Regions from separate parts of the Micromonospora sp. WMMD998 genome, predicted to be linked through region 1. Evidence: riboswitches for the same ligand, from Rfam matches in the RefSeq annotation. Region 1 holds a riboswitch; the other holds the start of a gene.
What was found. Region 1 has a riboswitch for cobalamin ahead of metE (5-methyltetrahydropteroyltriglutamate--homocysteine S-methyltransferase). Riboswitches for the same ligand answer to the same signal wherever they lie in the genome.
Positions count from the first base shown of each region.

Region 1 (6,746 bases):
GTCGCCTGGTTCCAGCACCTCTGTCAGGAGCATGCCAAGTCCGCTGCGTCCGCTCACCAGGACTGGCGTGCCGGCCATGATGGCCTCGGCGCCGACGAGCCCGAACGCTTCGGCCCGCGATGGCATGAGCATCACGCTTGCGCGGCGCATGTCGTGGCCGAGATCGTCACTGTTGGTGGTGTACCGGCGCGGCGTGACCCGCAAGGCCAACTGGCCGGCGGCGCTGCGAAAGTCATCCCGCACCTGCGATTGCGTGGCTGATAGGGCACCCCGTAATAGCACCTCGATTTCGTCGACACGGATGCAGCCATTTTCGACGGCGTGTCCGATTGCGGCGGCGGCGATCTTCAAGCCCTTGATGCCGGCATCTTCAAGCCGACCGAGGATGAGGATCTGCGCGGGTCGGCCCGGTGGTGGCTGCCGTGGCCGTGCGTCGGTCCCGTCGAAGCCGGGATCGAGTCGCAGCGGCGTTGGCACGCCGTGATAGGTAGAGAGGTTGCGGATCGCTTCCTCGTGCAGCCGTGGTCCGACCGCGGCCACGCGGGTCGCCGTCGTTGCCAGTGCCATCTCGGCCTCATACCTTGGCTGCGCGCGCTCACCGGCATCTGGAATCTGTTCGATCCGTGCCCACTCGGTCTCGTCCGGGGAGGTGTGAATGACATGCAGGCGGGCGGCGGCCGGGTAGTGATCCTCGACGAGAGCACGTGCTGCCGGCCCGGTAATCCGCCCGTGCCCAATGATGAGGTCGGGCTTGATGTCATCGGGCAGTCTGGGCCGGCGCAACATCTGATTATGACCCTCGACGCCGGGTGTCGGTGGTACCGCCACCAACTCGACGCCGACCGCCGCGGCCGCCTTTGCCTCCTCGACAGTCATGCCAGGCACAGCGCAAAAGACCCGCGCGCCGGCTGCGGCAAGCGCGACGCACAGATGGCGGTTGATCGTGGTGATCCCGCCGTGCGCCGAAAACCAGTCGGTATCCAAGGCCAGCACGGACAGCTGGCGCGGCGCGATGCCAGCGTTGTTCACGGCATCCGATGCTACTGGCGGCGCGGCGGCCTCGGTCGTTCGAACCGTCCGCCATGACGGCTCAACGGCACGCCGGACAGGTGTCTCGGTCCGACCAGTCGATGAGATCGAGCTGCGCCGGGGTGATTGCTGGCTGGCCCAGTTCGACCCGTATCGTCATCCGATAAGCCCACAAGGCGGCAGCGAAAGCGTGATAGGCGCGGTGGTACTCGGTCGAATCCAGATCGGCGCCGTTGCGCACCTCGTTGCGGATGTCGACGAGTCTGCGGAACACGAACTCACCGGCCGTGACTAGCGCCGCAGACCCGGATACGAGCAGACGCTCACGTGCGCTGTAGAGCCCTGAGTCCTGCATGCTCCGCAGCGATTCCACGCCCCGGCGCTCGGCGTCGGCATCGGCGCGAGCGAGGTGCCGAAGCCTGTTGTGCGCCAGGTCCATCGCGATCAGCAGGTCGATCCCGCACTGGATCATGAGGCTGGACGGGTCGGCGCTTGCCCGCAGTCCCCGCCCCTCGGCCGTCCGGTCGTCCCCTTCCATGCAGGCGGCAAGCTCCCCGCCAGTGTCGAGGACGACGTCACAGAGCACGGCCAGCTGCAACGTGCCGCGCGCCTGGCCAGTCTCGACCTTGCTGAGATACCCCTTGCTGTAATGCACCTGACGCGCCAGCGCGGCCAGCGACAGCTCTGCGGCTTGTCGTAGCCGTCGCAGCGCTGGCCCCATCGGCTCGTGGCCGTACGGATCAGCGGTCACCCATCCATATCTATGGAAAGGACTGGGAGCCCGTCCACCGATGCCGTCCCAATGTGCGCCGGTCGTCAAGACCGCCGAAGAGACCGCGCCGTGGGTAGGCGCAGGCTGGTGCCGTCGGAGGTGAGTTTCGCCGCGGCGATGGTGGCCCATCCGCTGGTGCTGGCGAAGGCTACGCCGGTGAGAAGCCCGGCGAAGCTGAGGGTGACGACAACGGCGGTCAGGTTGCTCGATGGTGGCATGGTCGCGGAGAAGCCGATGACGGCGATGAAGCCGAGCAGGGCCACGCCGATTCCGCCGAGTAGCCGACGAAGGCGCAGTCGTGTGCAGGCGTGGCAGAACGGCCAATTCGGCATAGTGACGCGCTTTTGCGTGATCGTGGCGACGATCGCGAAGGGCAGCACGCCGAGCAGGATGAGTAGGAACGACCAGGTCGGGGGAGTGGAGCGGAACAGCACCGACTTTCGCCGGGTGGCGGGGGCGGCGTGTCTGACGCAGGCGGACGGCGCGCCGCCGGGCTGGCGGAGAGCGGCGACGGGCACGATGGTCGGCAAGGCGGACTCCAGCGGACGTTCGGTACGGCTGTCGGCGCGCAGTATGCACGACCCGCTGATGCGGCGGTAATCCCTGTCCACCGATGCTGCATTCTGCTCACGATGAGTGAGACGCCTGCCGGGTCCCGCAGCCTGTTGCCCGATTCGTCCCCACAGTTTGTGAGGGATCTTTACCTCTGTTGATCCGGGTCCCTACAGTTCGGCGACTTCATCAGGTGATCAACAGGGGACCTGTGGTGACTGCTGCCCGGCGTCGTGTCGGTTTGTTCTCGGCTGTCCGTCGACCGCGCGGGCGGTGGGCTGTGCTGCTGTCGGCGACGCGGCACGGGGATCGCGGTGAGCCCGGACGTCGCCCAACGGCCGGGCCGGGTGACCGCTGACGCGCGTGGCCACCCGGCGACGACGTCAGCCCTGCCGTACCTCGGCCGCCGCCGCGACGAGGCGCCGTAGGGACGCCTCGACCTCGGGGTAGGCGCGGGTCTTCAGGCCGCAGTCGGGGTTTACCCAGAGCCGGTGGGCGGGCACCGCGGCGACGGCGCGGCGCAGCGCGTCGGCGACCTCGTCGTGCGGCGGTACGCGGGGGGAGTGGATGTCCCAGACGCCGGGTCCGACGCCGCGGTGGTAGCCGATGGTGGCGAGGTCGTCGAGGATCTCCATCTTGGAGCGGGACGCCTCGATGCTGGTGACGTCGGCGTCGAGGGCGTCGATGGCGGCGATGACCTCCCCGAACTCGGAGTAGCACAGGTGGGTGTGGATCTGGGTGTCGTCGGCGACGCCGCTGGTGGCCAGCCGGAACGCGCCGACCGCCCAGTCCAGGTAGGTCTGCTGGTGGGCGCGGCGCAGCGGCAGGGTTTCCCGCAGCGCGGGTTCGTCGACCTGGATGACGCGGATGCCGGCGGCCTCCAGGTCGCGGCACTCGTCGCGCAGGGCGAGGGCGACCTGGTCGGCGGTGGCGGCGAGCGGCTGGTCGTCGCGGACGAAGGACCAGGCGAGGATGGTGACCGGGCCGGTGAGCATGCCCTTGACCGGTTTGCTGGTCAGGGATTGGGCGTAGGTGGACCAGGCGACGGTCATCGGCGCCCGGCGGGCGACGTCGCCGTGGATGACGGGTGGGCGTACGCAGCGGGTGCCGTAGGACTGCACCCAGCCGTGGTCGGTGGCGGCGAACCCGTCGAGCTGCTCGGCGAAGTACTGGACCATGTCGTTGCGTTCCGGCTCGCCGTGCACGAGGACGTCCAGGCCCAGGTTCTCCTGTAGTTGGATGACGTGGGCGACCTCGGCGCGCATCCGCGCGGTGTAGCCGGCGTCGTCGAGGGTGCCGGCCCGGTGGGCGGCGCGTGCCGCGCGTAGCTCGGGGGTCTGGGGGAAGGAGCCGATCGTGGTGGTGGGCAGCGCGGGCAGGGCGAGGCGGTGCTGCTGGCGGGCGGCCCGGTCGGGGTAGGTGCCGCGGCTGCGGTCGTCGGGGCGCAGCGCGGCGAGACGGCCGCGGATCTCGTCGTGGCGCCACGACGCCGGTGCGGCCGGCAGCGGCGCCGGCAGGACGGTGGTGCCGTCGCGCAGCGCGCGGCCGAGCAGGACGACCTCGTCGAGCTTCTGCCGGGCGAACGCGAGCCGTGCGGACAGCCGGGGGTCCAGGTGGGTTTCCGCGGCCAGGTCGACCGGGACGTGCAGCAGGGAGCAGGACGTGGACACCGCGACGTGGTCGGCCAGCGCGGCGACGGTGGCCCCGGCGGCGACGGCGGTCCGCAGATCGGTACGCCAGATGTTGCGGCCGTCGACGAGCCCGGCGACGATCGTCTTCCCGCCCAGCGGGCCGACGCCGGCCAGTCGTTCGAGGTTTCCCGGACCGGCGACGAGGTCGACCCCGATGGCGTCGACCGGGGTGTCGAGCAGCGCCGGGAGGGCGTCGGCGAGCTCACCGAAGTAGGTGGCGACGAAGATCCGCGGCCGGTTCGGCAGGTCACCGAGGCGCCGGTAGGCGCGGTGGAGACCGTCGATCTCGGCCGCGGCGCGGTCGGCGACGTAGGCGGGCTCGTCGAGCTGCACCCACGGCACACCCGCCCCGGCGAGCGCGGCGAGGAGGTCGGCGTAGGTGTCGACCAGGTCGTCGAGGCGGGCGAACGGGTCGACGCCCTTGGCCAGCAGCAGGAACGTGGCCGGACCGATCAGCACCGGGCGGGTGGTGATGCCGAGGGTGCGGGCCTCGGCGTACTCGCTCAGCGCCTTGGCCGGTCGGGCGGTGAAGGAGGTGTCGGGGTCGATTTCCGGCACCAGGTAGTGGTAGTTGGTGTCGAACCACTTGGTCAGCTCCAGCGCCGGTTCGGTGTCGACGCCGCGGGCCATCGCGAAGTAGGTGTCGAGTTCGTCGAGACCGAGGCGGGCGAACCGGTGGGGGACGGCGCCGAGGGCGACGGCGGTGTCGAGCATCTGGTCGTAGTAGGAGAAGGTGTTCGACGGGATCGCGTCCAGGCGGGCGTCGCGCAGTGTCCGCCACACCTGCGCCCGTAGCTCGGCGGCGGTCTCGTGCAGGCCGGCGGCGTCGAGCGTGCCGGCCCAGTAGGCCTCGACCGCCTTCTTCAGCTCGCGGCGCGCGCCGATGCGCGGGTAGCCGGGCACGGTGCTCTGGCCGAATGAGGTTGTCACGGGTGGTCCTTCCCTCGAGGTGCCTGGCGACCTCTCGGGAGGGAGAAGCGGATACGACGGGCGTACCGGCTTTCCGCCCTGGCCCTCCCGAGAGGCCGCCGACGGCGCGCACCGGACGGTGCACGCAGCGCTGGCAGGTCTTCGGACTCGCGGGCATGACACGAGGTCGCCTACTGGCCGTCGCTTCCCGGACCCTGCGGTCCAGTGCTTCGATGACGGCGGTCGTTCCCACTCACCGCTGCGGGGCAGTCCCGGTCTCGCACCGGGTTCCCTCTTACGACGCCCACCCGCCAAAGCGGGAAGGCGAACCAGCACCGCGCACGATCGTACGCCGACGGTGCGGCGGGTGAGCGGCGTGTCCGAGTCGCGGGACACCTCGACGGCACCGATCAGGACGCGACGAGACCGGCGTCACCCGCCCCGACCTGCCACACCGGTCGCGTTCGGACGACTGGCTACGATGGCGGTAGCGTTGGTTCATCCGGTCGGCGACGGCCGGGTGTCGTAAGAGGGAACCCGGTGGAAGTCCGGGACTGCCCCGCAGCGGTGAGTGGGAACGACCGCCGTCAACGAAGCACTGGGCCACCGGCCTGGGAAGCGACGGCAAGTAGGTGACCGGGACCGGTCATGCCCGCGAGTCCGAAGACCTGCCCGCGCCGCGCGCACCACCGGTGCGCGCTGCCGTCGACCTCGCGGGTGGGCCGGGCGGGTGACACGTCGTACGCGATCCGTCGGCGTGCCCTCGACGCGCGCCCTCCGGTCGGCGGTCCGCTGCATCGAGGACGGACCCGCACAGTGCCCGACACCACCACGCTCGCCGGACGACCACCGTCGGCGTCGCACCTGACCCTGTCGCAGATCATGGACCAGCACCACACCAACCTGATGGGTACGGTGCACGGCGGCCGGATCCTCAACCTGATCGACTCGGTCGCCGGGGTGGTCGCCGCGCGCCACTCCGACGGCCCGGCGGTCACCGCCGCCATCGACGAGACCGCCTTCCTGCGCGCGGTCCGGGTGGGCGACGTGGTCCACGTCGACGCCCGGATCACCTGGGCCGGCCGCAGCTCGATGGAGGTGGCGGTAAAGGTCAGCGCGGACCGGTGGGACCGGGCGGTGCCGCCGGTCGACGTGGCGACGGCACACCTGGTGATGGTGGCCGTCGACGACCACGGCGACCCCCGCGCCGTCCCGCCGCTGCTGCCGCAGACCGACGGTGACCGGCGACGCTACCGGGAGGCGCAGATCCGGCGAGAACACCGGCTGGCGCTGCGCCGAGCCCTGCTCGACGGCGCCGGGGAGGGCTGAACGATGCTCGGACTGTCCGTGGCGGCCCTCGCCGGCTACCTCGTCGCGATCGTCGTCCTCATGGTCACCCCCGGCCCGGACATGATGTTCGTGCTGGCCAACGCCACCCGCTACGGCACCCGGTCGGGCGTCGTCGCCGCGCTGGGCGTCGCCGCGGGGGAGGCCGTGCACGTGGCGGCGGTGGTCGGGGGACTGGCCACGCTGATCAGCGCCTCACCGGTCCTGTTCACCGCCATCCGATGGGCCGGCGCCGCGTACCTGATCGTGTTGGGTGTCCGGGCCGCGCGCCACCGCGATCCGGTGGCCGTCACCGGTCCGGACCGTGGCGCGTCGCCCGGTCGGGCCTTCCTGCGGGGTCTGGTGACGAACCTGCTCAACCCCAAGATGATCCTGTTCAGCGTGGCGTTCCTGCCCCAGTTCGTCGACCCCCGAACCGGCAACGCCACGGCGCAGCTCGTCCTGCT
Region 1 is NZ_CP120740.1:5,009,979-5,016,724, reverse strand. It holds gene O7619_RS22660 (glycosyltransferase) at 1-1,029, opposite strand, end outside; gene O7619_RS22655 (helix-turn-helix domain-containing protein) at 1,091-1,780, opposite strand; gene O7619_RS22650 (hypothetical protein) at 1,846-2,412, opposite strand; gene metE (5-methyltetrahydropteroyltriglutamate--homocysteine S-methyltransferase) at 2,737-4,974, opposite strand; cobalamin riboswitch at 5,089-5,302, opposite strand; cobalamin riboswitch at 5,431-5,644, shown strand; gene O7619_RS22640 (acyl-CoA thioesterase) at 5,770-6,282, shown strand; gene O7619_RS22635 (LysE family translocator) at 6,286-6,746, shown strand, end outside.

Region 2 (6,746 bases), 500 kb from region 1:
AACAGTTGCCGGGACAGGTACAGCCGGCCCTCCGGGGAGTTGACGTGCTGATAGAGGTTGAGCACCAGGTTGTTGGCGACGATGGTGTCGCCGGTGGCGAAGAACGCCACCAGCCGGGACACCAGGTGCCGTTCGGCCGGCGAGAGCCGGTCCAGGTCGGCCAGGTCGGCGTGCAGGTCCACCTCCTCGACGGTCCAGGTGTTGCGGATGGCGTCCCGGTAGCGGTCGAAGAAGTGCGGGTAGCGCATCGGCCGCAGGGTGAGGTTCATGCCCGGGTCGAGCAGCATGGGCCGGGTCTCGGTGTGCGTCACTGGCAGGCCTCGCAGCTCTCGGGGTTCTCCAGGGAACAGGCCGCCGCCGCGTCCACGACCGGGGCCGGCACCGTGGCCTGCTGGATCCGGGTCGCGGGACGCGACCGCAGGTAGTACGTGGTCTTCAGCCCGGCCTGCCAGGCGTACCGGTACATCGAGGAGAGCTTGCCGATCGTCGGCGCGCTCAGGAACAGGTTCAGCGACTGGGACTGGTCGACGAACGGCGCGCGGGCGGCGGCCAGGTCGATGAGCGCCCGCTGCGGCAGCTCCCACGCGGTGCGGAACAGCTCCCGCACCTCGGCGGGCAACTCGTCGATGCCCTGCACCGAGCCCTCCGCGCGCTTGATCCGGTCCCGGATCGCCGGCGTCCACAGCCCGCGCGCCTTCAGCTCCCGCACCAGATATGTGTTGACCTGGAGGAACTCGCCGGACATGGTCTCGCGTTTGAACAGGTTGGACACCTGCGGCTCGATGCACTCGTAGCAGCCGGCGATCGAGGCGATGGTGGCGGTCGGCGCGATCGCCACCAGCAGCGAGTTGCGCAGCCCGTGCGCGGCGATCCGCTCGCGCAGCGCCGTCCAGCGGGCGGTCTGCGACGGCTCCGCGCCCCACAGGTCCGGGTGCAGGTCGCCCTTCGCGGCCCGGGTCCGGTCGTACGCCGGGTGCGGGCCGAACCGTTCGGCCAGCCCGGCGGACGTCTCCAGCGCGGTCAGGAAGATCTCCTCCTGCACCCGGGTGGACAGCTCCCGCGCCTGCGCCGAGTCGAACGGCAGGCGCAGCGTGAAGAGCGCGTCCTGAAGGCCCATCAACCCCAGTCCGACCGGCCGCCAGCGCGGGTTCGACGCCGCCGCCTGCGCGGCCGGGTAGTAGTTGATGTCGATCACCCGGTCGAGGAAGACCACCGCCGTGCGCACCGTGGCCCGCAGCTTCTCCCAGTCGACGCCCCCGGCGCTGACGTGCGCGCCGAGGTTCACCGAGCCGAGGTTGCACACCGCCGTCTCGGCGTCGTCGTTGACCTCCAGGATCTCGGTGCACAGGTTGGACAGGTGGATGACGTTCCCCGGCTCGCCGGTCTGGTTGGACAGCCGGTTCGCGGCGTCCTTGAACGTCATCCAGCCGTTGCCGGTCTGCGCGAGCGTGCGCATCATCCGCCCGTACAGGTCCCGGGCCTTCACCGTCCGGACGGCCTTCTTCTCCGCCGCCCGGTACGCCTCGTCGAACGCCTCCCCGTACAGGTCGGGCAGCTCCGGCGCGTCGGACGGGTCGATGAGCGACCAGTCGGCGTCGGCCTCGACCCGGCGCATGAACTCGTCCGGGATCCAGTTGGCCAGGTTGAGGTTGTGCGTCCGCCGGGACTCCTCGCCGGTGTTGTCCCGCAGCTCCAGGAACTCCTCCACGTCCGGGTGCCACGGTTCCAGGTAGACGCAGGCCGCGCCCTTGCGCCGCCCGCCCTGGTTGACGGCCGCGACCCCGGCGTCGAGCGTCTTGAGGAACGGCACGATGCCGTTGGAGCGCCCGTTCGTGCCCCGGATCAACGCGCCCCGGCCGCGCACCCGCGACCAGGAGATGCCGATGCCGCCGGAGAACTTCGACAGCTTCGCCACCTGGTGGTAGCGCTCGTAGATCGAGTCCAACTCGTCGCGCGGCGAGTCGACCAGGAAGCACGACGACATCTGGGTGTGCCGGGTGCCGGAGTTGAACAGGGTGGGGGAGCTGGGCAGGTAGGCCAGGGTGGACATCAGCCGGTAGAAGCCGACCGCCTCGGCCGGCGTCTGCGACAGCCCGCACGCCACCCGCAGCAGCCAGTACTGCGGCGTCTCCACCACCAGCCGCGACTGCGGGTGCCGCAGCAGGTAGCGGTCCGCCACCGTGCGCAGCCCGAAGTATTCGAACCGCAGGTCGCCGGAGGGGTCCACGGCGTCGTCCAGCGCGCCGGCGTGCCGGGCCACGAACGCGGCGGTGTCGTCGCCGACCAGCCCGAGACCGTGCCCGTACGCGATCGACTGGCTGAAGCTCTCCACCTGCTGCCCGCGGACCTCCTCGTGCACGTACGCGGCCAGCAGCCGGGCCGCCAGTTTCGAGTACTGCGGCTCCTCACCGATCAGCTCCGCCGCGGTCTGGATCGACAACCGGTCCAGCTCGGCGGTGCTCGCCCCGTCGTACAACCCGCTGATCGTCTTGGTGGCCACCCGCAGCGGGTCCACCTGGTCCAGGTCGGCGACCCAACGCTCGACCGCCCGGACGATCCGGTTGACGTCGACCGGCTCGGTGTCGCCGTCCCGCTTGCGGACCCGCATCGCCGACCGGCGCTGCTCCGGGGGGCTCTCCCGCACGACCGTCATGACCTCTCCTCGCTGTCACTGGCGATGGCCTCGGACGGCGGGAGAACGCCAACGGGCGCGGCACGACGGCCGGCCCGGCTGCTGGCGTCGGTCGTCCCGCGCGACCTTCGACCGCCGCGCGCGGTGGCGCGCGGCGCGCTGGCAGGTCTTCGGACTCGCGGGCCGGACCGGGTTCGGTCGCCTACTGGCCGTCGCTTCCCAGGCCGGTGGCCCAGTGCTGATGACGGCGGTCGTTCCCACTCACCGCTGCGGGGCAGTCCCGGACTCGCACCGGGTTCCCTCTTGCCTCGACCACACCCGCGGGGCGCGGCCGAACCAGCTGCGGCACCACCATATATGGCGGTGCCCGTGTCCACGCAACACCACATCTCGCCCCCCGCGCGTGTCGACCCGAAGGAAGGGGCCCCGCTTAACGCATTCGGTAGAGGCGGGGCCCCCGCTTAACACTCCGGCACGCGGCGGTCGGTGCGGGTGGGGCGGCGCTGCGCGGTTGCCGTCTCCCGCTGGAATGGTCGGCCCGCGCCGGGCGGAAGTTCCCGCCGACGTCCCGATCAGTTCCGGTCGCCGCCGCGGGCGGTGGCGGCCAGGAACGCGTTGTACCGGGCCAGGTCGTCGTCCTCGCCGGTCGCCTCGGCCCGGTCGGCGGCCCGGTCGACCCGGCGCTGCTCGCGCTGGTCGGCCCGGATCCACTGCCGGACCAGCAGGACCATCACGACGGCGGCGGGAATCTCACCGAACGCCCAGGCGATGCCCGCGCCCAGCTTCTGGTCCGTCAGCAGCGACGACGCCCAGTCCGGGTGGACGCCGAGATACCAGTCCGGGGCGATGACGGTGGTGGTCTGCATGAGCGCCAGGCCGAAGAAGCCGTGCGCCATCATCGCGGCCAGGTGCAGGAGCACCAGGATCGGGTGGGGGAGCCGGGGCCGCCCCGGATCGATGCCGATGAGCACCCAGAACAGCAGGTAGCCGGAGAGCACGAAGTGCCCCAGCATGGCCAGGTGGCCGAGGTGGGACCGCATCAGCGTGCCGAGCAGGTCGCTGAAGTAGAGGCCGAACAGCCCGGCCACGTAGACGCCGAGCGCCACCAGCGGGTGGGTGAGCAGCCGGGTCACCCGGCTGTGCAGGGCGCGCAGCAACCACTCCCGGGTCCCGCGTACCTCCGGCTCGGTCGGGCGGCGCAGCGCCCGCAGGGCGAGGGTGACCGGTGCGCCGCCGACCAGCAGGACCGGCACCACCATGGACAGCACCATGTGCTGGGCCATGTGCGCGCTGAACAGCACGTAGGCGTAGCGGGCGAAGCCGAGGCCGGTGGCGGCGGCCAGCACCAGCAGGCCACCGATCCAGCTCGCGGTGCGCGCCACCGGCCAGTGGTGCCCGCCCCGGCGCAGCCGGCGCACCCCGGCCAGGTAGCCGCCGACGCCGACCACGGTCACGGTCAGGAAGAACAGGTCGGGCAGCGGTTGCCCGAGCAGGTGCGCCGCGGTGGGCGCGGCCGGCATCGGGAACCCGAGCACCGCGGTCACCGGGTCGGCGTCCGCCGGCTCGACCACCGGCGTCGGGCTGCGGGACAACGCCACCGCGAGCCCGATCGTGGTGGCGAAGACGACAAGTTCCCCGGCGGCCAGGCGGGTGAACGCGCCGCGCCGCCCGGCGGCCAGGTCCGGCAGGGTACGCCGCCGGTGCGCCGCGCCGAGCAGGCCGAGCAGCACGAGCGCGCCCAACTTGCCGAGCACCAGCGCGCCGTAGCCGGACCGCCAGAGCTGGTCGACGGCGCCGAGGCGCACCGCCGCGTTCGCCACCCCGCTGACCGCGACGGTCCCGAAGCAGGCGAGCGCGAGCCGGCTGTAGCGCGCGGCGGCCCCGGGCAGGTGCCGGCTCCGCCTGATGATCAGCAGCGCGGCCAGGCCGCCGGCCCACAGCGCGGCGGCGAGCACGTGCAGGGCCAGGCTGGACACCGCGATCTGGTGGTTGCCCGCCCCGGCGGCGTGCCCGGTCAACGCCGGCGGCAGCAGCCCGACCAGCGCGAGCGCCGACACCAGCGCGGCCGTCCGGCGGGACACGCCGACCCGGGCCGCCACCGCCACCACCGCGGCCAGCCCCGCCTGCGCCAGCAACGACTGCCCCTGCGAGATGTCCGTGCCGAAACTGACCACGCTCGCCGTGCCGAGCCGGTCCAGGGGTACGCCGAGCAGATCGGAAACGGTCAGCACCAGCAGCGCCAGCGCGGCCACCGCCCAGCCGGCCGCCGCCAGCCCGGCGCGGCGCAGCAGCAGCCAGCCGTGCGCGGACACGCTCGTACCGTCGCCCGGCAGCAGGAACGCGGCGGTCACCGCGAATCCGACGGTGAGCGTGGCCAGCCCGTCGACGAGCAGCCGGACCGGCGGCAGCGCCCAGGTGGTGACCGGCCCGGGGTCGGGCAGACCGGGGATCGCGGCGGCGAGCGCGCCGCCGGCCCGCAGCGCGAGCAGCAGTACGGCCACCGCCGAGCCGACCGCCACCAGCCCGACGAGCCAGCCGCCGACCGGCCCCGCCCCGCCACCGGCACCCGGTCGGCCGGTCGACCTTCCCACCGTTCCTGGTCCGGCCGGTCCTGGTTCGGCGGTCGCTCGTTCGGCCGGTCCTCGTTCGGCCGGTCCCGGTTCGGCCGTTCCTGGTTCGGTCGGCTCTGGTTCGGTCGGTCCTGGTTCGGCGGTCGCCGGTTCGGCCGGTACTGGTTCGGCGGTCGCTCGTTCGGCCGGTCCTCGTTTGGCCGGTCCCGGTTTGGCGGTCGCCGGTTCGGCGGGAAGCGCCTCGGCAGGGACCGTCTCGGACCGGTCGGGCCGCTCGGGGGACTGCGGGGACGATGGCGTGGGCTGGTGCACGATGCGGAAACCTGGTTTCGGATCGGTCGGCCGGGGGCGGCTCCGGCCTCGGTGTTCAGGAGGCGCGGCGACGCCGGAGCAGCAGCACGACCGCACCGGCCAGGGCCAGGGCGACGATCACCCCGCCGGCCAGCAGGGCCACCGGCGGGCCGTCCCCGGCGGACTCGGGGCTTCCCGCCGCGCCGGCGCCCGCGCGCGCCCCGGACTCGCCCGGCTCCCCGCCGGACCCGCCCGGCTCCCCGTTGGGCCCGGGCGCGCCCGACGCTCCGGAAGCCCCGGACGCGGCGGGTACCGCCGGAGTGGCAGACGCGGCCGGGTCGGCGACCGTGAAGCGGTACGACCCCTGCACCGGGTGGCCGTCGGCGGAGACCACCCGGTAGGCCACCGTGTAGGCGCCGTTGGGCAGCGGCCCGTCGATGGTGACGCGGCCCGCCGTACCGTCCACGGTGGGCGCGCCGGTGGGCACCTTCCGCCGGTCGGCGTCGCTGAGCACGATGGTGGTGAACTCCGGATTCAACCGTTGCGCGAACCGCAGCGTGACAGTGGTCGGCGCGGTGGTCAGCCGGGCGTCCTGGGCGGGTGTGGCCGCCTGTAACGAGTTGTGCGCCGCGGCGGGCGCGGCCGGCGCCAGCAGCAGCGCGGTGAGCACCACCGCGAGGGTGGCGACGATACGGGTACGCATGTCGGGCCGGGCCTTCCGGGTCGTCGTCATCCGAGCGCCTGCTGGCCGATCCAGCCGCCGTCGGGGCAGCCGGGCGGTACGGCGAACACGGCCGAGCCGATCGGGGTGGTCCACTCGTTGAGCAGGTCCCGTTCGGCCAGCCGGCGCTGGATGGGCAGATACTGGCGGGCGATGTCGGCCTGGTACGCGGCGAAGACGAGGCCGCTGTCCGCGTGTCCCTCGGCCGTGGGCACGCCGTCGTAGTTGTAGGGCCGGCGCAGGATCTTCTGCCGGTCGTCGGTGACCCGCGCCCGGGTCAGGTGCGAGAAGTCCGGGATGACGGTGAGCCCGTCCTCGCCGAGCGCGGCGAAGTCCGGCTCGTCGTGTTCGGCGGCACCGGTGAGCGGCGCGCCGGTGTCCAGCCGCCGGCCGACCGCGACCTCCCGGTCGGCGCGGCCCAGCAGGTCCCAGGTCTCCAGGTTCATGCTGATCCGCCGCACCACGAGGGTGGTGGAGTCGCGTAGCCACTCCGGTCCGTCGATCACCCAGACGGCGGTGTCGACGGGGGCAC
Region 2 is NZ_CP120740.1:4,508,187-4,514,932, reverse strand. It holds gene O7619_RS20685 (ribonucleotide-diphosphate reductase subunit beta) at 1-287, opposite strand, end outside; gene O7619_RS20680 (ribonucleoside-diphosphate reductase subunit alpha) at 308-2,653, opposite strand; cobalamin riboswitch at 2,776-2,988, opposite strand; gene O7619_RS20675 (bifunctional copper resistance protein CopD/cytochrome c oxidase assembly protein) at 3,205-5,223, opposite strand; gene O7619_RS20670 (copper resistance CopC family protein) at 5,570-6,196, opposite strand; gene O7619_RS20665 (Dyp-type peroxidase) at 6,223-6,746, opposite strand, start outside.
Region 2: another riboswitch for cobalamin. It lies ahead of O7619_RS20680 (ribonucleoside-diphosphate reductase subunit alpha); the one in region 1 lies ahead of metE (5-methyltetrahydropteroyltriglutamate--homocysteine S-methyltransferase).